4 regions of the Lactobacillus sp. OTU4228 genome follow, and region 4 is predicted to be linked to each of the others. Evidence: predicted binding sites of a transcription regulator. Region 4 holds the regulator's gene; each other region holds the start of a gene.
The links. Region 4 encodes HrcA, which represses chaperone genes, less so after heat shock. Its sites were predicted from a motif close to TTAGCACTCNNNNNNNNNGAGTGCTAA; they were not measured.
Positions count from the first base shown of each region.

Region 1: the regulator HrcA is predicted to act here: its motif matches at 1,813-1,839, upstream of BN1206_RS02865 (ATP-dependent Clp protease ATP-binding subunit).
Region 2: the regulator HrcA is predicted to act here: its motif matches at 3,166-3,192, upstream of clpP (ATP-dependent Clp endopeptidase proteolytic subunit ClpP).
Region 3: the regulator HrcA is predicted to act here: its motif matches at 5,926-5,952, upstream of BN1206_RS00725 (Hsp20/alpha crystallin family protein).

Region 1 is NZ_CDLD01000012.1:112,461-120,305, forward strand. Features, by position in the region: gene BN1206_RS02865 (ATP-dependent Clp protease ATP-binding subunit) at 1-1,768, opposite strand, end outside; gene BN1206_RS02870 (hypothetical protein) at 1,953-2,141, shown strand; gene BN1206_RS02875 (phosphocarrier protein HPr) at 2,255-2,521, shown strand; gene ptsP (phosphoenolpyruvate--protein phosphotransferase) at 2,521-4,254, shown strand; gene spxA (transcriptional regulator SpxA) at 4,489-4,887, shown strand; gene BN1206_RS02890 (adaptor protein MecA) at 4,982-5,725, shown strand; gene BN1206_RS02895 (competence protein CoiA) at 5,802-6,662, shown strand; gene BN1206_RS02900 (DsbA family protein) at 6,659-7,276, opposite strand; gene BN1206_RS02905 (CYTH domain-containing protein) at 7,362-7,845, opposite strand, start outside.
Region 2 is NZ_CDLD01000012.1:173,010-180,854, forward strand. Features, by position in the region: gene rapZ (RNase adapter RapZ) at 1-515, shown strand, start outside; gene yvcK (gluconeogenesis factor YvcK family protein) at 524-1,561, shown strand; gene whiA (DNA-binding protein WhiA) at 1,561-2,496, shown strand; gene clpP (ATP-dependent Clp endopeptidase proteolytic subunit ClpP) at 2,548-3,132, opposite strand; gene BN1206_RS03135 (SH3-like domain-containing protein) at 3,322-4,950, shown strand; gene BN1206_RS03140 (APC family permease) at 5,011-6,444, opposite strand; partial or broken gene BN1206_RS03145 (IS30 family transposase) at 6,758-7,623, shown strand; tRNA gene BN1206_RS03150 (tRNA-Arg) at 7,741-7,812, opposite strand.
Region 3 is NZ_CDLD01000004.1:498-8,342, reverse strand. Features, by position in the region: gene mgtA (magnesium-translocating P-type ATPase) at 1-1,379, opposite strand, end outside; M-box (ykoK) riboswitch at 1,456-1,619, opposite strand; gene BN1206_RS00760 (TPM domain-containing protein) at 1,673-2,314, opposite strand; gene BN1206_RS00755 (ComE operon protein 2) at 2,271-2,750, opposite strand; gene trpS (tryptophan--tRNA ligase) at 2,772-3,794, opposite strand; gene BN1206_RS00745 (SOS response-associated peptidase family protein) at 3,897-4,496, shown strand; tRNA gene BN1206_RS00740 (tRNA-Gly) at 4,538-4,608, shown strand; gene BN1206_RS00735 (CPBP family intramembrane glutamic endopeptidase) at 4,668-5,330, opposite strand; gene greA (transcription elongation factor GreA) at 5,407-5,838, opposite strand; gene BN1206_RS00725 (Hsp20/alpha crystallin family protein) at 6,073-6,498, shown strand; gene BN1206_RS00720 (C1 family peptidase) at 6,637-7,845, shown strand, end outside.
Region 4 is NZ_CDLD01000033.1:5,014-12,858, reverse strand. Features, by position in the region: gene BN1206_RS05905 (ribosome-binding factor A) at 1-363, shown strand, start outside; gene truB (tRNA pseudouridine(55) synthase TruB) at 412-1,305, shown strand; gene ribF (riboflavin biosynthesis protein RibF) at 1,326-2,255, shown strand; gene abc-f (ribosomal protection-like ABC-F family protein) at 2,508-4,019, shown strand; gene hrcA (heat-inducible transcriptional repressor HrcA) at 4,108-5,157, shown strand; gene grpE (nucleotide exchange factor GrpE) at 5,170-5,754, shown strand; gene dnaK (molecular chaperone DnaK) at 5,771-7,633, shown strand; gene dnaJ (molecular chaperone DnaJ) at 7,717-7,845, shown strand, end outside.

The sequences.
Region 1 (7,845 bases), on a different contig from region 4:
CTGCGTTAGAAGTCATGATGATGATTGTATCTTTGAATGAAACAGTTCTACCTTGTGAATCAGTCAAACGACCATCATCTAAGATTTGCAAGAAGAGGTTCAAAACGTCTGGGTGAGCTTTTTCAATTTCGTCAAGCAAAATCAAGCTGTATGGGTTGTGACGAACTTGTTCAGTCAATTGACCAGCTTCTTCGTAGCCAACGTAACCAGGAGCTGAACCAATCAACTTAGATACAGAATATTGTTCCATGTATTCAGACATATCGAAACGAATCATGGCATCTTCTGAACCAAACATTTGCTTAGCAAGTTGTTTAGCAAGTTCAGTCTTACCAACACCAGTAGGTCCTACGAATAAGAAGGAACCAATTGGACGACCAGACTTGTTGAAACCGATTCTGTTACGACGAATAGCACGAGCAACTTTGTCAACAGCCTTGTCTTGACCGATAACGTGAGCTTTCAAATCACTAGCCAAATTTTGCAATTGATTTTCTTCTTGCTTTTGAATATCGCCGACAGGGATGCCAGTCTTTTCTTCAACAATCTTGTTCATGATCTTGCTGGTAATAACTGGGGATTTGTCAGGGTCAACTTTTTGATCCTTTACCTTTTTGTATTTATCAATTTGATCACGGTAGTAAGCAGCCTTTTCGTAGTCTTCATTCTTCAAGGCTTCTTCCTTTAATTGTTCAGCTGCATTGATTCTTTCTTGCATCTTATCCTTATCAATATAAGGAATAGTTAAGTTCATTCTTGAACCAGCTTCATCAAGTAAGTCAATGGCCTTGTCAGGCAAGAATCTATCTTGAATGTAGCGAGCAGAAAGCTTAGCGGCAGATTCAATAGCATCGTCTGTGTAGTGAACGTGGTGGTAATCTTCGTAACGCTTTTGAATACCCTTTAAAATACGGGTAGTTTCATCAATTGAAGGTTCCTTAACTTCAACAGGTTGGAATCTTCTTGCTAAAGCTGAATCCTTTTCAATATCGCGGTATTCCTTAATAGTAGTAGCACCTACTAATTGCAGTTCGCCACGAGCTAGGGCAGGCTTAATAATGTTGCCGGCGTCCATACCGCCTTCAGCATTTCCGGCACCAACAATTTCGTGAATTTCATCAATAAATAGGATGATATCGTCATTTTGTTGTAATTCCTTGATCAATTGTTCCATTCTTTGTTCGAATTGACCACGGATACCAGTACCTTGAACAAGTGATACTACATTTAAGGAAATGATACGCTTTTTTTGCAGTTTAGCTGGAACAGAACCGTCAACGATTTCTTGAGCAAGTCCTTCAACTACAGCAGTCTTACCAACACCAGCTTCACCAATTAAAACTGGGTTGTTTTTAGTTCTTCTGTTTAAAATTTCAATGACACGGGCGATTTCTTTATCACGGCCGATTACTGGGTCGATTTTGCCTTTCTTAGCAAGGGCGGTTAAATCTGTACCATATTGATCAAGCAAGCTTCTGCCGCCTTGACCACCGTTTCCGTTGCCACCACCCATTTGCATTCTTGGGTCGTTGTTTCCCATATTATTGTTGTTTGCGGCATTGTTGTTATTTCCGTTTAATGCGTTGAATAAATCATCAAAGTCGCCAAAAAATTCGTTATTATCGTTATTCATATTTTCTAGATTTCCTTGTTGATTTCTTAATTCTTGATAACAGTGTTGACATAAATTAATCTCTCGGCTTTGGCCGTTCACCTTGGTAAAAAGATGAATAGAGGCAGGCCGTTCATGACAATTTTGGCAAAGCAAATATTCTTACCGCCTTTCATTTAAACTGTACCAAAATTATATTATTAGCACTCGCCTTAGTCAAGTGCTAAGCACTAATGAACTTATTTTTTGTAAGAATAGACAAAATATTAATATTTTTGAAAATTTAGTATAAAGAGTAGAATAAAGTGTAAAAAAATTATAAAATTTAAAAAGTGTGGTGATGTTTTTGGATTATCAAAAAATTTTGGACCAATTGGTTTCAGGCAAAATCAAAGAGTATGAGGTCAAACCTGAAGATGCCTTTGAGCTTCAAAAGACTATAAGGAATTATGGCAAGCGACAGTATATTACTGGTAGGGCTAAAAGAGGCGGTTCTATTGTTTATACCGCGACGAATACTGGTAAGTAAATGATGTAAACTGTTACATTGTTGTTGTCTTAACCGTAAAAACATGATAATCTAGTACTCGAATGGGTATTTATTACCAGTTTAATTTTTCAATTTTAAAGGAGATATTCATAATGGAAAAACGCGATTTTCATATTATTGCAGAAACAGGTATTCATGCACGTCCAGCTACTCTTTTAGTACAAGCTGCTTCAAAGTTCGGTTCAGATGTTAACTTGGAATACAACGGCAAGTCAGTAAACTTGAAGTCAATCATGGGCGTTATGTCACTTGGTGTTGGCCAAAACGCAGACGTTACTATTACTGCTGAAGGTGACGACGAAAAGGACGCATTAGACGCAATTGCTGACACTATGAAAAAAGAAGGTTTAGCTGAATAATGACCAAGACTTTAAAGGGAATTGCTGCAAGTGATGGTATTGCCATTGCTCCAGCATATCTTCTTGTAGAGCCTGATCTTTCATTCTCAAAATCTTCAATCAGTGATGTTGATTCAGAAGTATTACGTTACAAGGATGCTATTAAGGAATCAACTACTGAAGTTGAAAAGATTCGTGATACAGCTAAGAAGAGCTTGGGTGAAGAAGAAGCCCAAGTTTTTGAAGCTCACTTAATGATTTTAAATGACCCAGAATTTACTGGTGCTATTGAGAATGAAATTAAGGACTCCAAGATTAATGCAGAAGCTGCTCTTGATGAAACTGCTCAAAAGTTCATCTCAATTTTTGAAGGCATGACTGATAATCCTTACATGCAAGAACGTGCTGCTGATGTACGTGACGTTTCAAAGCGTATTATGGCTCACCTTCTTGGCAAGGAATTACCAAACCCAGCTTCAATTGATCATGAAGTTATTGTTGTAGCTCATGACTTAACTCCTAGTGACACTGCTCAACTTAACAAGAAGTACGTTAAGGGCTTTGTTACTGATGTAGGTGGTCGTACTGCTCACTCAGCAATTATGGCCCGTTCACTTGAATTACCAGCCGTAGTTGGTACTGATTCAATTACTAAAGACGTTAAGAACGGCGATATGTTAATTGATGACGGTCTTGATGGTACTGCAATCATTGCTCCAAGCGATGACCAAATTGCAGACTACAAGAAGAAGGGTGAAGACTTCCTTAAGCAAAAGGCTGAATGGAAGAAGTTGAAGGATGAACCTTCACTTACTGCTGATGGTAAGAAATTTACCATTGCTGCTAATATCGGTACTCCTAATGACATGCCAGGTGTACATGAAAATGGTGCTGAAGCCATTGGTTTGTACAGAACTGAATTCTTGTACATGGATTCTTCAGACTTCCCAACAGAAGATGATCAATTCGAAGCTTACAAGAAAGTTATCGAAGGCATGAACGGCAAGCAAGTCATCATTAGAACTATGGATATCGGTGGTGACAAGCACCTAGATTACTGGGACTTGCCAGAAGAAATGAACCCATTCTTAGGTGTACGTGCTATTCGTCTTTCACTTAAGAACGAAAAGATCTTCCGTACCCAATTAAGAGCTTTGCTTCGTGCTTCAGCATACGGTAAGCTTGGTATTATGTTCCCAATGATTGGTACATTGGCTGAACTTCGTCAAGCTAAGGCCATTTTGAATGACGAAAAGCAAAAGTTAATCGAAAAGGGCGTTAAGGTCGGCGATGACTTACAAGTTGGTATGATGATCGAAGTTCCTGCAGCTGCTGTTTTGGCTGATCAATTCGCTAAGGAAGTTGACTTCTTCTCAATCGGTACTAACGACTTGATCCAATACACTATGGCTGCTGACCGTGGTAACGACAACGTATCATACTTGTACCAACCATATAACCCATCAGTACTTCGTTTGATCAAGCACACTATTGATGCTGCTCACGAAAACGGTATTTGGTGTGGTATGTGTGGTGAAGCTGCCGGTGATAATACCATGTTCCCAATCTTACTTTCAATGGGACTTGATGAATACTCAATGAGTGCAACTTCAATCTTACGTATCAGAAGCTTAATGAAGAAGCTTGATACTAAGGATCTTAAGGAATTGGCTAATGAAGCATGCTTCGTTTCAGAAACTGCTGAAGAAAATGAAAAATTAGTCGAAGACTTAATGAAGAAGATTAACAAGTAATTTTCATATTAAATCAAAAAATGAGACCAGTTTTGGTCTCTTTTTTGTGTCTATTTGTTAATTTTTAAATAAAACAAATAAATTCTTCACAAATAATTCACGCTTTTTCTTTAGGATATACTAGGAATTAATATAAAAGATAAAATAGGCACTTACAAAAAAGAAGTTAGTGTGTTATACTGGTTATAAATTAAAGAACGTATACAATTAGTTGTTCTGAGGAGCGTGATTTTTATGGTAGATTTATATGTATCTCCTAGTTGTACCTCATGCCGTAAAGCCAGAGCTTGGCTTGAAAAGCACAATATTCCTTTTAAGGAAAGAAACATCTTTTCTGAGCCATTAACTAAGAAAGAATTGTTGAGAATCTTGCGTATGACCGAAAATGGTACAGAAGAAATCATTTCTACCCGCTCAAGAGCTTTTCAACAATTGAAAATCAATTTAGATGATTTATCAATTGATCAGTTACTTGATTTAGTAGAAAAGAATCCAAGTCTTTTGAGAAGACCAATCATCATGGATGATCGTCGACTTCAAGTAGGTTATAATGAAGATGAAATTCGTCGATTCTTGCCACGCAAGGTGCGTCGCTTAGAATTGGCTGAAGCACAAAAGATTGCAGATTTATAAAATTTTCGAAAGTGTTAGTGTTAATGCTAACACTTTTATTTTAGACAAAAAGTACGCTACAATATACTATAATGATTCATGGAGGTGAGATCCTGTGCAAGTAGATCATATTAATAAAAATACAATTAGGGTCAGAATTGATAAGGAAGAATTAGCACGTCGCGGCCTTAAAGTCCTTGATCTTTTGGGTGATAAAGATAAGATTCAACAATTCTTTTACTCAATCCTTGCAGAAGTTGATACAGATCATACCTTTACCAAGGGTGTGCCTGTAACTTTCCAAGTAATGCCAAATAATGGCGGCCTTGATTTAATGATTACTAAAGTTCAACCCGAAGACGCAAATAATTTGCGTAAGATGATGGGTGATTCAATGAGCGATGATAGTGATTCAACACAGGCGGACTCCGATTCAAGAAGAAGCTTTTTCGATCTTGATCCCAAAGACGATTTAAATACCGAAGTTGATCCGCTAACGCAAGAAGAAAATGAAGCTAATGTCAGTGCAGCTGGTAATAATGAATATTGGAAGTTCCAAAAGCGTCACGCATATCAATTTACTGAGTTAGGCAATGTAATTGAACTAGCTGATAATTTGAGAGTGAGCGATTTGGCTTCAAGTTTGTATTATCAACGTGGTCAATACTATTTGGAATTGGCTTTTCTTGATGAAGATTATGCTGAATTAAAGCCTGCTGATGCTTGGGCAATTGCCAATGAATACGGCATTAAGATTGATGATGAAGAAATGAACACAGTTAAAGAAACTGGTAAGTGCTTGATGGGTCAAGACGCTTTAGGTCATATTCGCTATTACTTTCTTAAACAAGCTAAATGATTAAGAATTTATAAAGAAAAAGAGACGGAAGAAAAATCCGTCTCTTTTTTGCGTAATAAAACATGGGTGAAAAAATATGTATGCAGCCATGTTAGATAAAAAATTAGTGCTTGCGGTAAGTGAAGCTTACCTTGTTAATTCAAGACAAAAGAAATTAAATCAAGAAATATATCGTTGTCCGCACTGCAATAAGAAAGTAATTCTGATTGTTTCGGAGAAAAAATCTGCTTTTTTTAAACATTTGACTAGTTACACTAATTTAATGGGTGAAAAAGAAGAACATCATCAATCAAAAATGCTGTTTAAGGCGGCATTAACTGCTGTGGGATTTGATGCGGCAGTAGAAATACCACTAGCCGATGGTCAGCTTAGAGCAGATGTGTTAGTTGCTGAAAATTTAGCATTCGAAATTCAGTGTGCACCGTTAAGTGATGCTGAATTTAAACATCGGCATTCTTTATATCAGAAAATTGGCGTAACTGATATTTGGGTCGTAGGACAGCTCCACTATTTAAAGCACAGTTTAAAACATACGCAATTGATCTTTTTTAGGAGAAACAAAAGATGGGGTAACTATTATTTAGAAGTTAATCCAGCAAAGAATTGCTTTTGTCTAAAATTTAATGTTTTGCAAGAAGCAGTTACGAAAAAGCTTCGCTATCAAACTAAATATTTCGTACTCGATGAAATAGGTATTAGACAGTTCTGGAATTTTAGGCCGAAGTTGAAAAAGTATGTGGGCAATCCCGTTAACCAAAGAAAATATGTCCAGCGTCAGATTAAGCAGAAAAGCAAATTGGGTTTAAAAGTAGCAGAGCTGCTTTATCAACAGAAATTAAGCTTAGAGGATTTACCTAATAGTATCTTTATTAAATATCGCAATCCTGGAGATGAGAATGTATTAATCAATTACCTACAAAAAAAGCGTCTTAATTAGATGAGACGCAAGTGATTTTGCAAGGGTAGAAAATCGGAAAAGTCTTTTTCACAGCCCGGCATTAGTAGGGTAACCAAATCTTGTTGACTAACTGGGCCATCCAATAGCACGCCGTTTTGATCATCATTTTCATCAAATAAAACGATGGTTGGCGTAGATTTAACGTTCCATTGGTTGGCTAGTTTTTGATCGTCTTCAATTGAGGCTTTTAGATAATCTCCCTGTTTAATGGCATTAATCGTTGACGCTTTAATGTTCAACTTGTCGATGATTTTTTGGAACAATTCCGGTGTATATACTGAAGCATCTTTACTTAGATGTTTTTGCAATTCGTATAAATATCTGCGTGCCTTCTTGTTGCCATAGCTTAATTTAATAGCATGGTAGTTGCGCAAAGCTTCGTAAGTTGCAGTAGAAATACTGCTGATATCCGATGATTTTTGGCCATCTTGGCGTCTGCGAATCATATCATCTTTAACTAAACAAACATTAGCAATGGGAACGTAGTGGTAGCAAACATCAATCCCTAATTCATCAACAGTATTGCGAATTAGTTTTTCTGTATCAAAACAGTAAATCCCTATTGGATTGATGAATAGAAAAATCTCAAACATACTCTCGACCTCTTTGTGGTTTATTCATTGTTACTTTAGCAAGAAAAAAAATCAGTGACAAAAAATATGCTTTATTTTCTATATACTATTTTCTGTGAGCGCTTGCGCGGGCAATTTTATTTTGATTAGTGTTGGCTTTTGTTTGCTTAAAGCCATAATCATGCTCAAGTTCAGTTTGCACTTGTTTGATTAAAGCCGGATCGGTGTTTTCAATTTCCAATTCAAAATCTTGATAGCCATCAGGATAAGATGTAGCATCTAAAGTTAGTTCACAATTTTGTAGGCCGTTCATTAAAATACGACGGGTTTTACTCCAAGTGAAAAGTTGTAGTTGCTCTTTTTGGTCAGAGAAGTGTTGGTCAAGGTAGTCTCCAATGTTGCCTTGAAAATCAACGTGTTCTTGTGCAACTAGCTTTTTGGCTTGGTCATGAGTTAAATTGTCGTTGATTTCGATAACTTCATGGAATTTCTTTTGGACAGGATTAAGGTCAGGCACCTTCATTGTTTGTTCCGCATGATCAGCGTAAATTCTAATTCTGAGGCTGATGCGATGATCTTTTAACAAGTCG
Region 2 (7,845 bases), on a different contig from region 4:
ATGGTATTCAAGAAGAACGTCACATTTTAATCCCAATTAAAAATCGTTCTAACTACATTATTAATACTTCTAACTTGTCTACTAAGAAATTAAAGCAAAAGTTAATTAATACTTTTAGTGATCGTAAGCGACAACCATTTTCAATTGAAGTTATGTCATTTGGTTTTAAGTATGGGATGCCAATCGATGCAGATATTGTAATGGATGTACGTTTTTTGCCTAACCCATTTTATATTCCAGAATTGCGTCCATTTACAGGACTAGACAAACGTGTCTTTGACTACGTAATGAATAAAAAAGAAACGCAAGTCTTTTATCATAAGTTGTTAGACCTGCTTGAGACGGCGATTCCTGGCTATATCAAAGAAGGAAAAGAGAAACTTACAATTGCAATTGGTTGTACAGGCGGTCAACACCGTAGTGTGTCAATTGCTCAACAACTTGCTCGCGATTTAGCTAAAAAGTATCCAGTCGATATTACCCACCGTGAAGTGAGTCGCTATATTAGAAAGTAGGCATGACAATGTCATACGGAGAAACAAGAATCGTGCGCGTTATTAAAGGCAGACGCCCACGGATAGTCGTAATTGGTGGGGGAACAGGCCTGCCAGTTATATTAAATGCCTTAAAAGATCAAAATGCGGAAATTACTGCAATTGTTACTGTTTCAGATGATGGTGGCTCATCTGGCTCCATTAGAAACTTTATTAACGTTGTTCCGCCTGGTGATATTAGAAACGTATTGGTTTCATTAAGTGATTTACCACAAGAAGAAAAAGATATTTTCCAATACCGTTTTGATTCCTCTGATGCATTCTTCTCAGGTCATGCGATTGGTAATTTGATTATCGCTGCCTTGAATGAAATGCACGGCAATATTTTTGATGCAGTTCAATCTTTATCTAAAATGATGCGAGTAGATGGCCATGTTTTCCCTGCTTCAAATGAACCATTAACCTTGAATGCGGAATTTATCGATGGCACTACTCAGTCCGGTGAAACCGAAATCACTTCTAAAGATAAGCGAATTAAAAGAGTATGGGTTACCGATACTGACTCAGATGCAGAACCTAAGGCAGTATTACCGGTTCTTGCTTCAATTATGCAAGCCGATGCCGTTGTTCTAGGACCAGGTAGTTTGTTTACTTCAATTTTGCCTAACTTGATGATTTCTAACTTGGGTGAAGCTGTTCGTGAGACTGAAGCAGAAGTTATCTATATTTGTAACATTATGACTCAGCGCGGTGAAACTGATCACTTTAGTGATGCAGAACACGTAGAAGTAATCAATAATCACTTAGGTGGTCACTATATCAATACTGCTTTGGTTAATGGCGCTAAAATTGATATGAGCAAATTCCACCCTGAAGATTATGATGCTTATCTTGAACCTGTAAGAAATGACTTTGAAGGTTTAAGAGCACAAGAATGTCGTGTAATTACCGATGACTTTATTGATCAAAGACATGGTTTAGTCTTCCATGATGGTGAAAAGGTAGCTAAGGAAATTATTAATCTGGCATTTGAAGCAATGTCACGAAAGAGAATGAAGGAAAATTAATGGCTAGTTATGCTAGTGAGGTCAAAAAGGAGCTAACTTCGCTTGAGGTGCATCCAGAGCATGCAAAAGCAGAGTTAGCCGCTTTTTTGCGGATGAATGGAGTTTTAAATCTTCATGATCATCAATTTAGTTTAGATATTACAACAGAAAATCCTGCGATTGCGCGACGCATTTTTAAATTAATCAAAGTAGCCTACGGTATTGAGCCATTGCTGATTGTTTCGCGCAAGATGAAACTAAAGAAAAATAATCAATACTTAGTTCGTCTTAATCAAAAAGTGCAAGAAATTCTGGAAAATTTGCAAATTTGGGATCCTGAAAAGGGATTAGTAACCAGAATTCCTGAACGAATTCGTAAGTCTCGTGAAGGGGCAATGTCATACTTGCGTGGTGCCTTTTTAGCCGGTGGTAGCGTCAATAACCCTGAAACTAGTCGTTATCACTTAGAGATTTATTCAACTTATGAAGATCATAATGAAGATCTAGCTAAGATTATGAATGAATATTTCTATTTGAATGCTAAAATGACTAAGAGAAGAAGAGGTTATATCGTTTATCTCAAAGAAGCTGAAAAAATTGGCGACTTTTTGCATATTGTAGGTGCATTAAATGCCATGCTTAATTTTGAAGATTTGCGGATTATGCGTGATATGCGTAACTCAGTTAACCGTTTGGTTAATTGCGATACCGCAAATATGAAAAAGACAGCTTCTGCCTCGGCTAAACAAGTTGAAGATATTCAAACAATTCAGGCAGAAAAGGGCTTAGATGATTTGTCAGAAAAATTGCAAGTGCTAGCTCGTTTTAGACTGGCCCATCCTGAATTAACTTTAAAAGAAGTAGCGGATCAGATTCCCGATGGTCCTATCTCTAAATCAGGAGTAAATCACCGCTTTAAAAAATTACATGAAATTGCGGAAAGTTTAAGAGCATAAAAAAAGATCACTTCAATCGAAGTGATCTTTTTTTGCGTAATCAGTTAATGATTACTTCTTCTTGTTGACCATAATTTCGTCAATTAAACCGTATTCCTTAGCTTCTTCTGCAGTTAAGTAGTTGTCACGTTCAGTATCCTTTTGAATCTTGTCCAAAGGTTGACCGGTAGTTTCGTGTAAGATTTCGTTAATCTTCTTACGACTCTTTAAAATTTCGTTAGCTGCAATTTGAATATCAGTTTGTTGACCTTGTGCACCACCTAATGGTTGGTGAATAAGGACGGTTGAGTTAGGAAGTGCGAAACGCTTGCCCTTAGTACCACTAGTCAAAAGGATGGAAGCCATTGAAGCAGCCATACCAATTGCAATAGTAGAAACATCCGACTTGATAAAGTTCATGGTGTCCATGATAGCAAGACCAGAGGTAATAACACCACCAGGAGAGTTGATGTAAAGTGAAATATCCTTAGTGTTGTCTTGAGCATCTAAGAAGAGCAATTGAGCAATGATTGAGTTGGCCATTTGGTCATTAATTTCACCACTCAGCATGATAATTCTGTCTTTAAGCAAACGTGAGTAAATATCGTAAGCACGTTCGCCACGAGCAGTTTGTTCAATAACTGTAGGTACTAGCATAAATTTGCCTCCTAAATTTTTCGTTATATTTAATTAGCACTCATTCAAGTACAGTGCTAATTAAATCACTTCGTAATAAAAGTGTCAAATAATGAGACTTACTTGTATTGAAATTGTATTTTTGCGAGTGAATCTTATATATTATAATTACTATGTAAAACCAAAATTATGTAATATCGGAGGATAGGCTTGAAGTATACAAATAAAATTTTAACCGCTACATCTGCTGTAGCACTTAGTGTAGGTTTGTTAATGGGCTATGCTAAACCTGTTTCTGCTGCTGACGCTAACTCAGCAAGTAAGACAACAGATACTAATAGCTCTAGTGATAGTAAAAAAGCACCAGTTCAAACCAGTACTTCTTATGATTTGATGGTTAAAGTGGGTAGTGGTAGACGCTACAATGTTTACAAGAAGATCAGCAATGGTAAGCCTTCTGGCAAGATCGCTGATGCAAGTGACTACCAATACGCTCATATTCAATCAGATCAAAGTATTAAGACTAGAGATAATGGTACTTATTGGCGTATTTACGTAGACGGCCGTAAGGTTGGTTACGTAAACCAAAACTATTTCACTAGAAACACAATTGCTGTTCCTAAGACTGTAAGTTTGGTTAGAAATAGCAACTACCTCTTTGATCCTACTGATGCAATCAGTTATGTAACCAACAATATGGGTACTGTGATTGATAACCAAGATGTAGATGTATCTGAAGATATGATCGACTGTACTGATCCAGGTACTTACAATGTTAAGTACAGTTATGGTTCTGCTAAGGCAACAGTTAAGGTAACTGTTAGAAAGAGCACCAAGGAAGGTATTGCCGACGCAAGCAAGGTTCAAGCTAAGTCATTTGACGGTAACTTGAAGTCTTGGAAGACTTACTATGGTAGTTCAGCTAACTATGTAACTAAGACTGACTTTGCTCCTGATAAGTCTAAGCATACTTATACTAGTGATGATGGTAATTTAACCTTTAAGACTCGATTCTTCCAACCAGTTTTATTGAGTGTTGCTAGAGACATTAAAGATGACGACTACATTAACCGTGTAGGTCACATTCCAGAAGGTATCACGATGTCAAACGGCTGGCTTTACACTAGCTTGCTCAGCAGTACTACTATTACTGACGGCCACATTGTGGGTTACAACTTGAACAACTTGACTAACGCCTTTAACGGTCAATACTTACTTGATATGTCACAAAGCAAGTTTAACTCATATGTTAAGAACATTAAGGTAAGTCCTTATATTCCAATTGGCCACGGTCAAGCTATGGGTTCTACCGACAAGTACGTCTATGTATTGAACAACAATAATAAAGTTTCATACAAGAGTAACTTCTCAACTGAATTAGTTCAAATCCGTAAGAGCGACATGTGCATAAACAAGATCTGGACTATTAAATGCTGGAACGGTAGTGAATCAGAAGGTCGTTACTTCCAAAACGGCGTAATCGTAAGTGATAACAAGATGTACACTACAACTTACAACAAGGATGACGATCAAACTGAATACTGGGAATTCAACCGTAAGGGTGACAACTGGTATCCAACTATTGTAGGTGCAACTAAGGGTGGCATTGTTTCAAACACTTACACTCAAGGCTTCACTTATGATCCTAAGAACAACAACTTCTACATTGCATTTAACGATGTAATTGCTAAGATTGCCAAGAACGGTGAAGTTAAGGATACTTACCAATTCCACACTGGTCGTGAAATTGAAGGTATCGCAGTAGCCAACAACAGACTTTACACTAACTTGGCACAACGTGCAGAGCTGCTTGAAAGTAGTCAAACTTTGACTAAGTAAAATTTAAGATATAAAAAATAGCGATGATTAAAATCATCGCTATTTTTTTATGCTTTAGTATTAGTTGGCTTGAGCATCTTGATGTTTCTTAATTGTTGGAAGGATTAAACCTAATGCAATTAAAATGATTGGAGTCAAGATGTTTAAGAGCAATGTGAATGGATCTGGTGAGTAAATACCAAAGATACAACATGCAGCAGTAACTACGAAACACCAAATACCAGCAGTGTAAGCTAAACCTTGATGTTTAGTCATTTGATAAGTAGTTTCAAACTTTTCTTGGTGCTTTCTTAAAGCAATGTAAGCTGTGAATACCCAAAGGTAACGAAGTGGCATAGTAGTTGAGTTTAACTTAACCAATTGAGCCATAACAGCTTGTGCGTTAGGTACAAGGGCTTGAATTGCGATCAAACCACCTGACAAGATAACTACCATCCAGATACCGTTGATGTAGGCACCGTGTTTGTTAAGCTTGAGCAAACTCTTTGGAATAAATTCCTTAGCTTCTTTACTACCTAGAAGCATTCTAAGTGGAGCATCGATACTAATTACCAAAGTTGAGAATTGGCCGATTACGTTACACCATGAATAAATGTACATGAATAAGCCACCAACATGGTAATATTCACCAAGCTTTTGGAATGCCATGTAGGCACCGTTTGAAATGTATTCGTTAAGGTTAGCGTTAACTACCTTAGGATCAAACATCAATGCCATGGCAAAAGTACCTAAGATAGCTGAAACCATAACCATGATTGCAAGAGCCATCATTGCCTTAGGGAAGTTCTTTGATGGATCCTTAACCTTATTTACATAAGGAGAAATCTTTTCACAACCACCAACGGCAAATACCAAAATTGAAAGTGAAGTAAAGTACTTAACATTAAATGTTGGCATTAAGTTCTTCCAATTGAAGTTGATGCTGTAAAAACCAGCATGTGGGTTGATAGCTGGAGCTGCGAACATCATGATAATGAATAAGATTGACATGATGAACATTGAAGAACCGGCAACAGTAGCTAAGCCCTTTAAAACTGGAATACCACGACTGGCAACCCAGCAGAAGAACAAGAAGACAACTAAAGTTGCAAATTGAGTCCAAGCAGTAGGTAAACCATCGTACCAATGAGTATTACCAAAAATACCCCAGGCCATGGCTCTCAAACCACCGGTACCCTTACTTGAAATATAAACAACGTGGCAGGCCCAGTAAGTCCAACCAGCGTAGTAGGCCCATTTGGCACCCATTGTGGCGTTAACCCAAGATGAAACCCCACCTTCAGCGTTTTTGAAAGTGGCACCAAGTTCACCAACCATCAGTGCATAAGGAACAAAGTAGAGAAGGAACATTACGATCCAACTGAAGATGACCTTTGTTCCATCAAAGTAGACGTAGCCGTTAACAACGTTACCAAATCCCCATACGGTAGAGAAGGCCATCATTGCCAAGGTCGTCCACATCATCTTTTTAGGATTGTTTTGTGATTCAACCATAAACTATATCTCCTATATTACTAAAATATTTATGTGAACTTTTTAATTATATAACAATAACGTTTGCAAAATTTTAATGTTAATGCTACTCTCATAAGAATTTAACGCCTTATTTTTGGGTAGCTGGTCACTTATAAAGGTGCTTTTATGAATATTATTTTTTAATGTAAAAGATAAAATGATCTTATATATTTTTATATTGGATATTGGCCGATTGTAAAATTAAATTGAACACTTTGTAAAAAATAAAAGCCCATCTGGGCCTGTTTGATAGAACGTTAATAACCACAAAAACTTCTATTGGAGGTCACAAATGGACTCTTTATGTTTTACCATGAATCAGCGCATTAAAGGCAAACACTTATCATTCGAAGAGCGGGTTATTATCCAAACTCGTATTAAAGACGGCTTCTCTCTTAGAGCTATTGCACGTGAACTTGGTTGTTCCCCGTCTACCATCAGCTATGAAGTCAAACGCGGTACTGTTTCTCTTTATCATGGCAAACAGAGGCGGTACAAGGCTGATCACGGTCAAAGCGTTTATCAGGCTAATCGATACCATTGTGGCCGCAAATCAGGCTTCTTGAAGAAATCTGATTTTATCGAATATGTTAACAAGCATTTCTCTGAAGACGACTGGTCGCTTGATGTATGTGTCAATCGCAGTTTGGCTATAGGAGAATTTTCTAGTAATCAAACGGTTTGTACTAGAACCCTGTATAACTATGTCGATCAAGGATTAATGGATAGCAGAAACTGTGATTTGCCCGAAAAGTTAAAACGCAACACTAAAATTCATCGCATCCGCAAAAATAAGAGAAAGCTTGGCCGAAGCATTGAAGAACGTCCACAAGAGATCAACGATCGAAAAGAGTTCGGCCATTGGGAATGCGACCTGGTTTTAGGACATGAGACTAGAGATGATCAAGTACTGCTGACTTTGTCTGAGCGAATGAGTCGTGAGTTTTTAATCTTGCGGATTCCCGATAAGACCGCTGCCAGTGTCATGCATGCTTTTAGAACGCTTCAAAAACAATACAGCGAGCACTGGAACGACATCTTCAAGACATCATTAACATTGAAACCTGGTGCAATTCACTGCCGAGAAAGATCTTAGCATATCATACCCCAGATGAAATCTTTGAAAAGGAATTGAATCGTATCTATCAAACAGCATAAGTGTTCAATTTATTATTGCAATTTACGATATTTTTATATTTACTTTATTTTTATGGGAGAAAAGAAAAAAGAGCGATGAACTATCGAAATAATTCATCGCTCTTTTATTTCCTAAGATGGGTCCCCTGGGAGTCGAACCCAGATTTTAAGAACCGGAATCTTACGTGCGATCCATTACACTAAGGACCCGTATGACTCTATCAGTATAACAAAAAAAGATAG
Region 3 (7,845 bases), on a different contig from region 4:
ATATTGAGCATCCCTTCAGCGGCGCCTTTTGTAACCAACATGTGCTGGCCGTGGTGTTCATCGTTATCAACCACCACGACGCTCATTCTTTTGCGTGTATAATCAAACGGAATTTCGTCGATCTTGTTGTAGTCACGCTGGATTTCATTGACGTCAAGCTCGTCACCCGCCGCATCGATTACGGCCTTATCAATCAAATCCTTCATTCCAGTTTGATAGTAGGCATTCAAATACGAGAACTTCAAAATTCGCGGCGTTTCTTGCATCTCCAAGTCATAGTGCCGCTCCAGCACTACCTTGTTTTGCGTTAAAGTCCCCGTTTTATCGATACAAAAAGTATCAATTGAGCCCAGATTTTGAATGGCATTCATCTGCTTGACTACGACACCTTTTTTGGACATTTCCAGTGCCCCTTTAGTCAAGTTGCTGTTAACGATAATTGGCAAAACTTCTGGCGTAATCCCTGCGGCGGCCGCCAAGGCGAAGATCAAACTTTCACCCCAGTCACCCTTAGTCAGGCCATTAATAATGAACAAAAGCGGAATTAAAATCGCAGCCGTGACGATCAAAATCTTGGCTAACTGTCTCATCTCACGATCAAATAAGGTCGTCTTTACCTTCTTGCGTGAAATTTCCTGCACCTTTTTGCCAAAGACAGTATTGTTGCCGACCGCAAAAACAATGCCGCTACCCGAGCCAGAAACAATCGTCGTTCCCTCATATAAAATGTTAGGGTAGTTCAAATAGTCCTGCATACTCGGTTTAATGGTCACATTGGCCATTTTTTCTACTGGTTCCGAGTCGCCATCCAAATAACTGTATGAACAAAACAGGTCCTTACTCGTAAGGAGCTTCATGTCTGCAGGAATCATGTCGCCGGCAGACAAATTAATCACGTCGCCCACAACTACTTCGTCGGTGGGCAGTTCCACGTTTTTACCATCCCGACGAATGTTAGTCGTTACCGAAACCATGTCCATCAATTTTTCAGTTACTTTGGCAATCCTAATCTTTTGGGCAAAATTTACTACCACAGAAATGATCAACATAATGATCATCACAATGACTGTATCTATATCACTATTATCTTGTGGCACCAATATATAACTAGTAAATGAAGTTAAAATAGTTAATCCAATTAAAGCAAGCGTGAACGGAGTAGCGATTGATTCCCACAGCAATCGCCAATTAGAAGCATTGGAGTTAGTCCTAATCCTATTTTCGCCATATTCTTTTCTATTTTCTTCAGCCTTATTCGTGGAAAGTCCTTCAGCACTTGCCTGAAGTCGCGCTAGCGTCTCACTACGCGATTCGCGTGCAATCTGCTGAATCCTTTGAATGTCGACATTTGACTGCTTTTTGCCAGCTGCTTTTACCATTCTTTGCTCCTCTCATTTAATTGACAAGCAAAACAAAAAAGCCACCTACTGTTTCTGTAGGTGACCTAATAAGGCTTTGTCATACTCGTCGTTCAGTTTTAACACTACGTGACGTAAGCACATGCTAGCTATCTGGATCTCGCCTTAAGTCGACGACACCTATTTAACCCGTTGGCATCTCTGGATGTTTCTGGGCGATAGCGTGTGTTCACGTAGGAGTCTCACCTAACAGTTTAATTGCTAATTATATCCACAAGAAAGTGTAAGGACTAAATTTAAATAAGTCAAGCCACCTAATTGCGTGAATTGTAGTTATTGCGGCCGAATCTTCTTAAAACATAAACGATTCCAACGATCAAGAATGCTAGTGCTAACGCAATCGGAAGCGCTACGCGATGTGGATGCGAAATTTTATCTTGCTCGCTGCTCGATAAATCATATTTGTCTAGTGCATATTGATACTGCTGATCCACCTTGGTAGCACAAGCTCTAAACACGAAGCGTAATCCTTCATTAAAGGTGGCATTATCTTGACTGCGCAACTTATCTACTTCAGCTCTAATAATGTTGGTCCGTGCGTCAGCCGTAAAGGCGCCATGCAGGTCCTTAGTAGAAAAGATTTGCACGTTGCGCTTCTTGCCTTTTTGTCCAACCACGATAAATACCGATCGCTTAGTACGGTTCAACGCCTCAGGAGTGAGTTTATTCAGTCTCTTAACCGTAATCACAGAGATCTGCGGCTGCTCCTTAGTTTGAAAATAGCGATTATTCTTTTCAGTAATTAAAGTCTTAGTTTCTTTATTCAGAATATGAGCATGGTCTTCAATATTAGGCTGCACAAATCCCGTAGTCGTTAAAAAGACTAACAACAAACCTACTAAGCCAACTAAACTAATTCTCGTCTTCTTCAAGTTTATGGGCCAAACCTTCCACATATTTTCGATCGATCTTAATTTGCTCATATGGTACCCCGCAATCATGAAGCAACTTCAATGCTAGTGGATTATCACGATAGTCAAAATAATAATTTATCTTTTTAATGCCTGCTTGCACTAAAGCCTTGCAGCAGTTGTAACAAGGAAAATGGGTCACGTAAATTTCGGTATTTTCAGTAGAAACACCAAATTTTGCACATTGAATGATGGCATTCATCTCTGAGTGAATCGTTCTTACGCAGTGGCCGTCAACCATTTGGTGGCCAACGTCATCGCAATGCGGCTGTCCTGAAACCGAACCGTTATAGCCAGTACCGATAATGCGGTGATCTTTGACTAAAACGCTGCCGACTAGCGCTCTATTACAAGTAGAACGCTGAGCAATTACTAACGCCTGCATCATAAAATATTGTTTCCATGGAATTCGATCATGCATGACTTTGCCCCTTGCTTTTATTTATCTATTCTTAAAGTAGTTCAAGCCGATAGCATCACGAACTTGTTGCAAAGTTTTGTTAGCTACCTTGTTAGCCTTCTTTGAGCCTTCCAAAAGCATCTCGTAAACTGCATCTTCATCTTGAGCAAACTTTTCACGACGTTCACGGATAGGTGCAAGTTCTGCTTCAAGGACCTTGTTCAAGTAACGCTTAATCTTAACGTCACCCAAACCACCCTTTTGGTATTCTTCCTTAAGTTCCGCAACCTTGTCCTTGTCTGGGTCAAAGACATCAAGGTAAGTAAAGACAGTGTTACCTTCGATCTTGCCTGGATCTTCCACGTGAATGTGGTTTGGATCAGTGTACATTGACATAACTTTCTTTTGGACGGTCTTGGCATCATCAGCTAAGTAAATAGCATTGCCAAGTGACTTAGACATCTTAGCATTACCGTCAAGACCTGGAAGACGACCTTGACCCTTTGGTGGGAAGTAGCCCTTAGGTTCAACCAAAATATCGGTGTTGTAAACTCGGTTGAAAGTTCTAACGATTTCACGAGTTTGTTCAAGCATTGGTTCTTGGTCATCCCCTACAGGAATAATAGTTGCCTTAAATGCAGTAATATCTGCAGCTTGAGAAACTGGGTAGTTCAAGAAACCGACAGGAATGGAATCTTTGAAGTCCTTTTGCTTAATTTCAGTCTTCACAGTTGGGTTTCTTTCAAGACGAGCAACTGTTACTAAATCCATGTAGTAAGCAGTCAATTCAAACAAAGCTGGAATTTGTGATTGTACATAGATAGTAGACTTGTTTGGATCAAGACCAACAGCTAAGTAGTCCAAAGCTACTTGGATCAAGCTGTTGCGGATCTTTTCTGGATTACGAGCATTGTCAGTTAAAGCTTGCGTATCGGCAATCATAATATAAGGATCATACTTGCCTGAATTTTGTAATTTTACTCTGTTCTTTAAAGAACCAATGTAGTGACCTATGTGAAGTTTACCAGTTGGACGGTCACCGGTTAATAAAATTTCTTTTGCCATGCTTCTTACTCTTTTCTATTATTAATGTTTATTTTTTATTTAAGTAATTACTTAATTTTAACAAATATTAGGCTATGATTAAACTAATCGTAGGTGATCAAAATGTGTAATCAATTTCGTATACCCAAACTCGCATTAATCAAACAATATCTAACTGAAGACCTAGATCTGCCTTTAGTTGAATCAAAAATAAATGATGAAGAAAAAGACGTCTTTCCTAACCAAACAGCGCCAGTTTTGCTTTATCAAAACAACCAGCTGCAATTAGTAAATAAAAACTGGGGCTATCCTAGTCCCGTCGATGCAAATAAGCCGCTATTTAATGCTAGAATCGAGCGTTTTTATGAACCAAAACCATCAATGTGGGATGAGTCCTTTGCCAAGCAGCGCTGCATTATCCTAGCTAGCGAATTCTTCGAATACGCCAAAAACACTTATCAAGCAGATAATGGTAAGAAATACCATGAACGCTATAGTTTTAAAAGCAAACAACCAATTACGATGATTGCTGGTATTTATGACCATAATAATTTTGCCATGGTGACGACCGACCCGAACTCAGATATGCGGCCCATTCATAACCGGATGCCGCTGGTCATTGAACCAAGCGAACTGCGCCGCTGGCTCTTTCAAAACTTTACCAGCTTAATCAACAGAGATAGTATTTCACTTTCTGTCCAGAAGCAGCCCCACAAAAAATAATTGTTCTATTGCCCGAAAGCATGATAAAATAAAGATATATTGCGGGTATAGTTAAATGGTAGAACGACAGCTTCCCAAGCTGTAGATGCGGGTTCGATTCACGCTATCCGCTCTAACCAAAAAACAGGGATGAATTTTTCATCCCTGTTTTTGTTTTATCTTGTTTTCTTTTTAAACCATGATCACAGTTAGAACACTGCTTAAGATTGCCAGATAGATTGGCATATAAATCGTTTGTGAATATAAATAGCTCCAAGCAAAGAGCATGCCGTAAATTGCTTCAATAATGAAGTTAATGAGTGAACTTTGATAATTCAATACGCTGAAGATCAAACCGGAAACGATGATTCCCACAACGGCAACTTGAACGCTATCTCTACGGAAAGCATAGTTGAATAAAAAGCCCGTTGCTAGGAATTCCTGCAGAATCGGTAAGATGATTCCTTGAACGACGATCAAGAACCAGAACATCCCTGTTGACTGACTCTTAAGATAAATCGTCTGGAAATCATACAGAGGTATTTTGCCATACGCCTGCAAATATGAAATCGAAATTCGAGTAGCCGTCAGCACCAGCGTTAATAAAACTACCGCCGAGAAATTCCCCAGCCACGGCAATTTAAAATCACGCGCAAAAAAGCGATTCTCACGATTATAGCGATATACATAAAACAGTAAAATCATCGCAGCCACGACACCGAATAAAATCAGGTCCCAGACATGCAACGGCGACTTTCTAGTAACAAGCTTCACTACTGCAAAGACCATCAGGTAACAGATTAAATACACTGCATAGCGAATGACATTGCCCTCTCTCGATTCTGGCGTATTCAAGATTTTCACTCCTATTCTGGATTGTATCCTACAAATCCCATATTATACCAAAAAAATACAGTTAATTGAATACAGATTATTTTACTTCCACAATAGTTACCTTATATTCTCCGGCCGGTGCACCAACTGTTGAAGTCGTCCCTGCCTCTTTTTTCATAATTGCTTGGCCCAGTGGTGAACCAAAGGAAATCTTGCCATCGGCTAAATCAGCCTCCATCCGGCCAACAATCTTATATTCTTCAGTATCTTCATCATCGTCAAACTTCAAGACAACGGTTTTGCCCAAATCAACCTTGCCATCGTCCTTAGTTTCAACGATTTCCGTATACTTTAATTGTTTGCCTAAGTAACGCTTAGCTTCAGTATATTCCGTATTTTCTGAAAGGTCGCCGAGCGCACGTGCTGCCTGCAAAATTTTAATTCTGCGTGGACGACCCTTCTTTAAGCGAGCAATTTCATCTTCAATTTGTTTGTAGCCTTCTGGCGTCATCTTTTGAAAATATACCATAATAGTTATTTCTCCTTTTGCTTTTTAATTATGTAAGAGTTTTCCACAAGTGTTAATCCTTAATTTGATCAACTTTTTAATCAAAAATTAGCACTATATGTTTTTGAGTGCTAAATAGTTTAACTTTGTTTCAAAACGACTACAATAATCAGTGTAAGGAAAAAGAGATCAGATAAACAAATGATTCGCTCCTTACAAATTAACTTAGACAAAAAATGAAAGGAAGTTTTATTTATGGCAAACGATATGATGAATCGTCGTAATGATATGATGGATGCAATGAACGACTGGTTTGGTTTTCCAAGAAACTTCTTTGATGACAGTGAAATTGAAAACATCATGCAATCAGATGTTGCTGAAACTGATAAAGATTATGTAGTTAAGATTGATATGCCAGGCATGAACAAAGATGACATTAAGCTTAACTATAAAGATGGTGTTTTGAGTGTTGCCGGCACCAGACAAGCCTTTAAGGACACCAGCGACAAGAACAGAAACATCATTCACCAAGAGAGAAGCGAAGGCAGTATCTCAAGAAGCTACAGATTACCAAATGTAGTTGCAAGTGACATTCATGCAAAGTATGATAATGGTGTATTGACCATCACTTTGCCAAAGCAAACCGCTAGCGATGATGGCAATTCTATCCAAATTGATTAATTATTAGATAATTGCAAGAAATCTAATAAGTAACGGATAAATAATTCTCTGAAGCGAGTTCATGTTGAACCCGCTTTTGTTTTGGCTTAAAATAGAGATAATTTAAGAAAAAATTAAAAATGAAAAAGGAGATTTTTTATGGCTCATGAATTAACTGTACAAGAGCTGGAAAAGTTTTCTGCAGACTTTAACAAGAACCCAGAAAACAAAGTTATTGCTCGTGCTGCACAACGTAGTGGTGTGCTTGAAGCATCATACAATGATCGCGTTCAAAGTAAATTAACTCGTGTCTTCTCTACTGAACTTGACACTGACAACGTTACTAACCAAAAGCATTCAGGTCGTTGCTGGGAATTCGCAACCTTAAACGTTTTGCGTCACGCTTTCGGCAAGAAGTACAAGGCTAAGAACTTCACCTTCTCACAAGCCTACAACTTCTTCTGGGACAAGATTGAACGTGCCAACATGTTCTACAACAGAATTTTGGACAGTGCTGACATGCCCCTTGATTCTCGTCAAGTTAAGACTGACTTAGACTTCGCCGGCTCAGATGGTGGTCAATTCCAAATGGCAGCCGCATTAGTTGAAAAGTATGGTGTCGTTCCTTCATACGCAATGCCTGAAACTTTCAACACTAATGACACTACTGGCTTCGCTACTGCACTTGGTGACAAGCTTAAGAAGGATGCTTTGGTTCTTCGTCACCTTAAGCAATACGGCAAGGACGACGAAATCGCAAAGACTCGTGAAAAGTTCTTGAGCGAAGTTTACCAAATGACTGCTATTGCCGTTGGTGAACCACCTAAGACTTTTGATCTTGAATACCGTGACGACGACAAGAAGTACCACTTGGACAAGAATTTAACTCCACTTGAATTCTTGCACAAGTACTTAGGCGACGTTGACTTTGACGACTACGTTGTTTTAACTAACGCACCTGACCACGAATACAACAAGTTGTACGGTCTTCCAGCAGAAGACAATATCGAAGGCTCAATCAGAATCAAGCTTTTGAACGTACCAATGGAATACTTATCTTCAGCCGCTATCGCTCAATTAAAGGATGGCGAAGCTGTTTGGTTCGGTAACGATGTTCTTCGTCAAATGGACCGTAAGACTGGTTACCTTGACACTAACCTTTACAAGTTAGATGACTTGTTTGGCGTTGACTTCAAGATGTCAAAGGCTGACAGATTAAGAACTGGTGTCGGCCAAGTTTCACACGCTATGACTTTAGTTGGTGTTGATGAAGACAACGGCGAAGTTCGTCAATGGAAAGTTGAAAACTCATGGGGCGACAAGTCAGGTTCAAAGGGCTTCTACGTAATGAACAACGAATGGTTCAAC
Region 4 (7,845 bases):
AAGCATAGAATTGGTCGTGTTGAAGGAGAAATCCTTCGCGAATTAACCAAAATTTTACAAAAGAAAATTCGTGATCCTCGTTTAAGCGAAGTTACAATCACTGCGGTTGAATGTACGAATGATCTTTCATATGCAACTGTTTACTACAGTTTATTAACTGAAGATGCTGAAAAAGAAAAGGAAGTCGAAGAAGGCTTAGAAAAGGCAAAGGGCATGATGCGTCATTTGCTTGGTCAAACTTTGACTGTATATAAAGTTCCTGAACTTATTTTCAAACGTGATAATTCAGTAAAATATGGTAGTAAAATTGACCGTTTAATTGCAGAAGTTAAAAAGCAAGATGCTGAACGGGCAAGTAAGTAAAAAGGCGCCGTTAAGGCGCTTTTTTTGTTAGCTAGATAGGATATAAATATGTTAAATGGAATTTTAGTGATTGATAAAGACAAGGATATGACAAGCGCAGATGTTGTTTACCATTTGCGTCGTGCGTTGCATATTAGAAAAATTGGTCATGCTGGTACATTGGATCCTGAAGTAACGGGAGTTTTGCCTATTGCAATTGGTCAAGCTACCAAATTAATCGAATTGATGCACACACGTCCTAAGAAGTATGAAGGCCAAGGCTTGTTGGGTTACGCTACTGATTCATATGATGCAACGGGTACGGTTTTAAAGGAAGAAAAGCTTGATCATCCTTTTACTACTGAAGAGATTCAGGCTGGAATGGATTCTTTTAAGGGCGAAATTGAGCAGGTTCCACCGATTTATTCAGCGGTTAAAGTAAATGGTAAGCACTTATATGAATATGCCCGTGAAGGTATTGCTGTTGAGCGTCCTAAGCGAACAGTTGATATCTATGACTATCTTTTAATAGATAAACCTGTTTTTGACGAAGAAAAAGGTCAAGAAAGTTTTGGCTTCGAAATTGAATGCAGTAAAGGAACCTACGTTAGATCATTAGTTAATGATTTAGGAGAAAAACTAGGTAAGCCAGCCGTTATGACCGAATTAAGAAGAACTGCTAGTTCTGGCTTTGATATCTCACAAGCAGTAAAATTAAGTGAGATTGAGGCAAATCCGGAGAAAGCTGATGAGTTGATTCAACCAATTGATGCCTTTTTCACCAATTATGAAACTATTGATTTATCAGATGATCAATGGAAGAAAGTACAAAATGGTGCTTGGATTAAGTTAGAAACAGATGCCAAAAAGGTAGCTTTAAGGTACAATAAAAAAGTTAAGGCAATTTATGAGAATAAGGGGAGACTCTATTGCCCAAGTCTAATGTTGCTTCAAAATGAATAATTGAAACGAAGGAATTAGTTGTGAAAATCGTTCATTTAACTTATCCAGTTAAAGAAAATATTCTATCTTCAAAAGTAGTGCTTGCTCTCGGCTTTTTTGATGGGGTTCATTTGGGACATCAAAAATTAATCAAGCGAGCAAAAGAAATTGCTGATCAAAAGAATCTGCCTTTAGTAGTGATGACTTTTGACCGACATCCTAAAGAAGTTTATGAGGACAAAAAGAATTTTAAATATCTTGAAACGCTCGAAGAAAAGGCAGACAAGATGTCTGAATTAGGGGTTGATTATCTGGCTGTGATGCCATTTACCAAAGAATTTAGTCAAATCGGGGCACAAGATTTTGTCGATAATGTAATCGTTAAATTGAATGCGGACACTATTGTAGCAGGCTTTGACTATACATATGGTCCAAAGGAAATTGCCAATATGGATCGTTTACCAGATTATGCTAAGGGGCGCTTTGATATTGTAGTGATGCCTAAGCAGATTTTTGCTGGTAAAAAGATTGGTTCTACTGAAATTCGCCAAGCCATTAAAGATGGCGATATGGAACTTGCATATGAACTGATGGGTCATCATTATGTGATGAGTGGAATCATAGGACATGGCAAACGTAATGGACATAAGCTTGGCTTTCCAACTGCTAATTTAATCTGGGCCGATCACAAGGTGATCCCTAAAATTGGCGTTTATGCCACTAAAACTGAAGTTAATGGTAAATGGTATGAATCAATGACTAGCGTTGGTTATAACGTTACCATTGGTCAAGAAAAGCGTATTTATATTGAATCTAATATTTTTGATTTTGATCAAGATATTTATGGTGAACCGATAAAAATAAAGTGGTATAAGTACACACGTGGAGAAATAAAATTCGCTGGTTTGGATGAGTTGAAAAAGCAACTTGAGAAGGATCAAAAAGAAATCAAGGAATATTTTGCGGAATAATAGTTGAAATGTAATATTATTCATGATACTCTTTTTGTATCAATTGAAATTCAAATTTAGAAAGAGGGATCGCCGTTGCGTCTTTAATCTTGCAAAATGAAGCATAGTTGAACAATGTACTTTTAGGTAGATAGTGAGATTATGCACTTTTGGCAAGATTGACGTAGACGGGATGCCTCTTTTTTGTACGCAAAAATAGGGAGAGTCTATGCTTGGCAAAAGTGTAGACTCTCTTTTGCGTGAGGTGATTTCATGAGCAATATTAAGATTTCAAACCTTTCTTTTAGATACGAAGATGCCAGTGACAATATTTTTAATGACTTAAATTTGAACTTGGATAGTAGTTGGAAATTAGGCTTAGTAGGGAGAAATGGTAGAGGTAAGACTACATTTCTAAATTTACTAAGAGGAAAACTACAGGGAACCTGTAAAATTGAAAGTAAACTAGCTTTTTCTTACTTTCCAATTAAAATTAATAATCCTGACAATATTACTTTATATGAGTTGCAAGACAAAGCTTCTTTTGAACAGTGGGAGCTTGAGCGAGAAATGAATTTATTAGGTGCTGATCCGGATTTACTCTGGCAGCCATTCAATACTTTGAGTGGTGGTGAACAAACTAAGGTTTTGCTTGCGCTGTCTTTTACTAATAGGGATGCATTTCCGTTAATTGATGAACCTACCAATCATTTGGATGAGGCTAGTCGTTTGCAAGTAGCAAAGTATTTGAAAAAACATGATAAAGGCTACATTGTTGTTAGCCACGACCGTGATTTTTTGAATCAAATTACTGATCATATTTTGGCAATTGAAAATACTGAAATTCATTTGTATCAAGGAAATTATGCTAGCTATGAAGATACAAAAGAGAAAAGGGATCAATTTAATCGCGATAAAAATGAGAAGCTAAAAGGTGAAGTTAGACGACTTAATGAAAGTCAATTACGGTTAAAGAAGTATTCTAATAAGTCTGAAAATCAAAAGAATGCTAAAGCACACGATAATGAAATTCACGCTTATATCAACAAAGGATTCTATAGTCATAAAGCCGCTAAAATTATGAAGAGGTCGACAAATTTATCTAATAGAATTAATAAAGATATTGAAGCTAAAAAAGGTTTGATGACCAACATCGAAGATGTACCTGATTTAACTATTAACTTCCAGCCAAACTATCATCAAACTTTACTTGAAACCCAGCACTTGTCTTTGAGGGTTCAAGATAAACAGCTTTTTGAAGATCTAAACATGATTGTTGAAAATAAGGGCGTCATTTCTCTAGAAGGCAAAAACGGTACTGGTAAATCGACCTTTTTGAAATTGTTATTAGGTAAAGCAAATGATGTGTCATATCAAGGCCAGTTTGCGTTAACCAATGGCTTGAAAATATCATATTTACCTCAAGACTTTACTGAATATACCGGTACATTAAAAGAGTTTGCGGAAAAACAAAAGATTTCATATGAAGAGCTGCTCAATAATTTGAAGAAAATGGGCTTTTCACGAGAAAGTTTTACTACAAAGATCGAAGAAATGAGCATGGGTCAGCAAAAACGAGTAGCTTTGGCTAAATCTTTAGTAGAACCAGCTGATTTATACTTGTGGGATGAGCCTGCGAATTATTTGGATGTCTTTAATCAAGATCAGTTGATTAAGCTACTGAAAAATGTTCAACCAGCTATGGTTTTAGTTGAGCACGATCAATACTTTATTGAGCATGTAGCAACGCAAAGAATAAAATTAAAAAAATTCAAAATAAATTAGCACTCGGGTTGAATTATTGCTAAATTTTAGTATAATAGAATCTGTTAGCACCTGAGAGATGTGAGTGCTAAAAGTGAGGGCGATATTTATGTTGACCGAGCGTCAAGAACTTATTTTAAAAACAATAATCACGGACTTCACGCAGACACATGAGCCTGTAGGTTCAAAGACAGTGATGAAACAATTACCAATTAAGGTATCAAGTGCAACCATTCGTAATGAAATGGCAGTGCTTGAAGATCAGGACTTGATTGAAAAGACTCACTCTTCTAGTGGTAGAATTCCTTCAAGCGAAGGTTATCGATACTATTTGGATAATTTGGTTGAACCACTGCAGTTGCCAGAGTCCGTTTATAATACAATCGGAAGTCAATTAGATCGGCCTTTCCATCAAGTAAATGAGATTGTGCAAGAAGCAGCTCGTATCTTATCAGATTTAACTGATTATACTGCTTTTGCCGAAGGACCTGAGAGTGGGGATGTTAAGATCACCGGTTTCAGAATTGTGCCTTTGTCAGCTAGACAAGTGATGGCCATTCTGGTTACGAGTGATGGTAACGTTCAAAATCAGGTTTATGCTTTACCACACAATATTCATGGGGAAGAAATTGAAAAAGCAGTACGCATGATCAACGATCAATTAGTAGGCAAGAGCTTAAATGAAGTTAATATTTCATTCTTAAGTGAGCTTGCTAAAAACGAAATCGGTAGCGATCATGTTAGTGAGCTTCTAGATTTGGTCGAAGATGTTTTAAAAGATGCTGCAAGCGAGCAGATGTATGTTGATGGACAAATTAATTTGTTGAACAACACATCTGAGCATAATGTCAATGATATCAGATCGCTTTATGAAATGATTGATCATGATAATCTATTTTCTAACTTGCTAGATGGTGAGGCTGATCCAAAGACTGAGAAATATCCAGTAAAAGTAAAGTTAGGTTCAGAAATGCCTAACGACTTATTAAAGAATTATAGTTTGCTGACTGCTGAATATAGCGTCGGCACCCATGGTAAAGGAACAATTGCTTTACTTGGGCCAACAAATATGCCGTATTCACAAATGATCGGCCTTCTTGAATACTTTAGAAATGAGTTGGCCAAGAAGTTGCTTGATTATTACGGTAAATTTCAATAGAGGAGGTTAGCCGTGAGTAGAGAAGAGTTTCCAAGTGAAAAAGATTTAGATAAAAAAGAAAAGGCTTCTGAGCCAAAAAAGGCTGTGAAAAAAGAAAAGGCTAAAGACGAAGAGCCTAAAAAAGATAAAGAAGATCAAAAGTTAGCTAAAGAAATCGCTGACTTAAAAGAAAAGAATAAAGATCTTGAAGATAAGTACTTGCGTAGCGAAGCCGAAATTCAAAATATGCAAGCTCGTTATTCAAAAGAAAGAGCACAACTTATCAAGTATGAATCTCAAAGCTTAGCTAAAGACGTTTTGCCTGCAATGGACAACTTGGAAAGAGCTTTAAGCGTTAAGGCCGATGATGATGTGTCTAAGCAATTGAAGAAAGGTGTTCAAATGACCCTTGATTCACTTGCAAAGGCCATGAAAGATCACGGTATTGTTGAGATTGAGGCTGAAGGCGTTAAATTTGATCCGACATTGCATCAAGCTGTTCAAACAGTAGCAGCTGAGAATGATGATCAAAAAGATCACGTTGTTCAGGTTTTACAAAAAGGATATCAATATAAAGATCGGACACTAAGACCAGCTATGGTTGTAGTTGCTCAATAAGAGAGGAAGTTTATACATGTCAAAAGTTATTGGTATTGACCTCGGAACTACTAACTCAGCAGTTGCAGTTCTTGAAGGTAAAGAACCAAAGATCATTACTAACCCAGAAGGCAATCGTACTACTCCGTCTGTAGTTGCTTTCAAAGACGGTGAAATTCAAGTAGGTGAAGTTGCTAAGCGTCAAGCTATTACTAACCCTAACACCATTGTTTCAATCAAGCGTCACATGGGTGAAGCTGATTACAAGGTTAAGGTTGGCGACAAGAGCTACACTCCACAAGAAATTTCAGCATTCATTTTGCAATACATCAAGAAGTTCTCAGAAGACTACTTAGGTGAAGAAGTTAAGGATGCAGTTATTACTGTTCCTGCTTACTTCAATGACGCACAACGTCAAGCTACTAAGGATGCTGGTAAAATCGCTGGCTTGAACGTTCAAAGAATCATCAACGAACCAACTGCTTCAGCTTTAGCCTTTGGTTTGAATAAAGACCAAGATGAAAAAGTTTTGGTTTACGACCTTGGTGGTGGTACTTTCGATGTTTCCGTTCTTCAATTAGGTGACGGTGTCTTCCAAGTATTGTCAACTAACGGTGATACTCACCTTGGTGGTGATGACTTTGACCACCGTATTATGGATTGGCTCATCAAGAACTTTAAGGATGAAAATGGCGTTGACTTGTCCAAGGACAAGATGGCAATGCAAAGATTAAAGGACGCCGCAGAAAAGGCTAAGAAAGACTTATCAGGTGTATCAAGCACTCACATCTCACTTCCATTCATTTCTGCCGGCGAATCTGGTCCACTTCACCTTGAAGCTGACTTAACTCGTGCTAAGTTCGATGAATTGACTAGCGACTTAGTTGAAAAGACTAAGATCCCATTTGACAATGCATTAAAGGATGCAGGTCTTACTGTTAACGACATCGACAAGGTTATCTTAAACGGTGGTTCAACTCGTATTCCAGCTGTTCAAAAGGCAGTTAAGGAATGGGCTGGCAAGGAACCTGACCACTCAATTAACCCTGACGAAGCTGTTGCCTTAGGTGCAGCTATCCAAGGTGGTGTTATTTCAGGTGACGTTAAGGACATCGTATTGCTTGATGTTACTCCATTGTCACTTGGTATTGAAACCATGGGTGGTGTCTTCACTAAGTTAATCGACAGAAACACTACTATTCCTACTTCAAAGAGCCAAATCTTCTCAACTGCTGCAGATAACCAACCAGCAGTAGATGTTCATGTATTACAAGGTGAACGTCCAATGGCCGCAGACGACAAGACTCTTGGCCGCTTCGAATTAACTGATATTCCACCTGCACCACGTGGTGTTCCTCAAATTCAAGTTACCTTCGATATCGACAAGAACGGTATCGTAAACGTATCTGCTAAGGATATGGGTACTGGTAAGGAACAAAAGATTACTATCAAGAGTTCATCTGGTTTGTCAGACGAAGAAATCAAGCGTATGCAAAAAGACGCCGAAGAACACGCCGAAGAAGACAAGAAGCGTAAGGAAGAAGCAGACTTACGTAACGAAGTTGATCAATTAGTCTTTACTACTGAAAAGACTTTGAAGGAAACTAAGGATAAGCTTTCTGATGCAGATCGTAAGCCAGTTGAAGATGCCCTTAATGACTTGAAGAAGGCTCAAAAGGACAACAACTTGGACGAAATGAAAGAAAAGAAAGATGCTTTATCCAAGGCTGCTCAAGACTTAGCTGTTAAACTTTACCAACAAAATGGTGGAGCTCAAGGTGCAGCAGGTCAAGCTGGCCCACAAGCAGGTCCTCAAGGCCCACAAGGTGGCAACCCAAACAACGGTAATAACGGTGGTGCCCAAGATGGTGAATTCCACAAAGTAGATCCAAACAAGTAATGGGTTTATAATTAAACAAAAGGAGAAGAGAACTACCCATTGAGTAGTTCTTTTCTTTTGAGAATAATAAGGAGTTCAAATAGATGGCACAAGAAGATTATTATAAAGTGCTTGGCGTAGATCGTGACGCCAGTGACCAGGAAATTAATAAGGCATATCGTAAACTAGCAAAGAAATACCACCCAGATTTGAACCATGAACCCGGAGCTGAA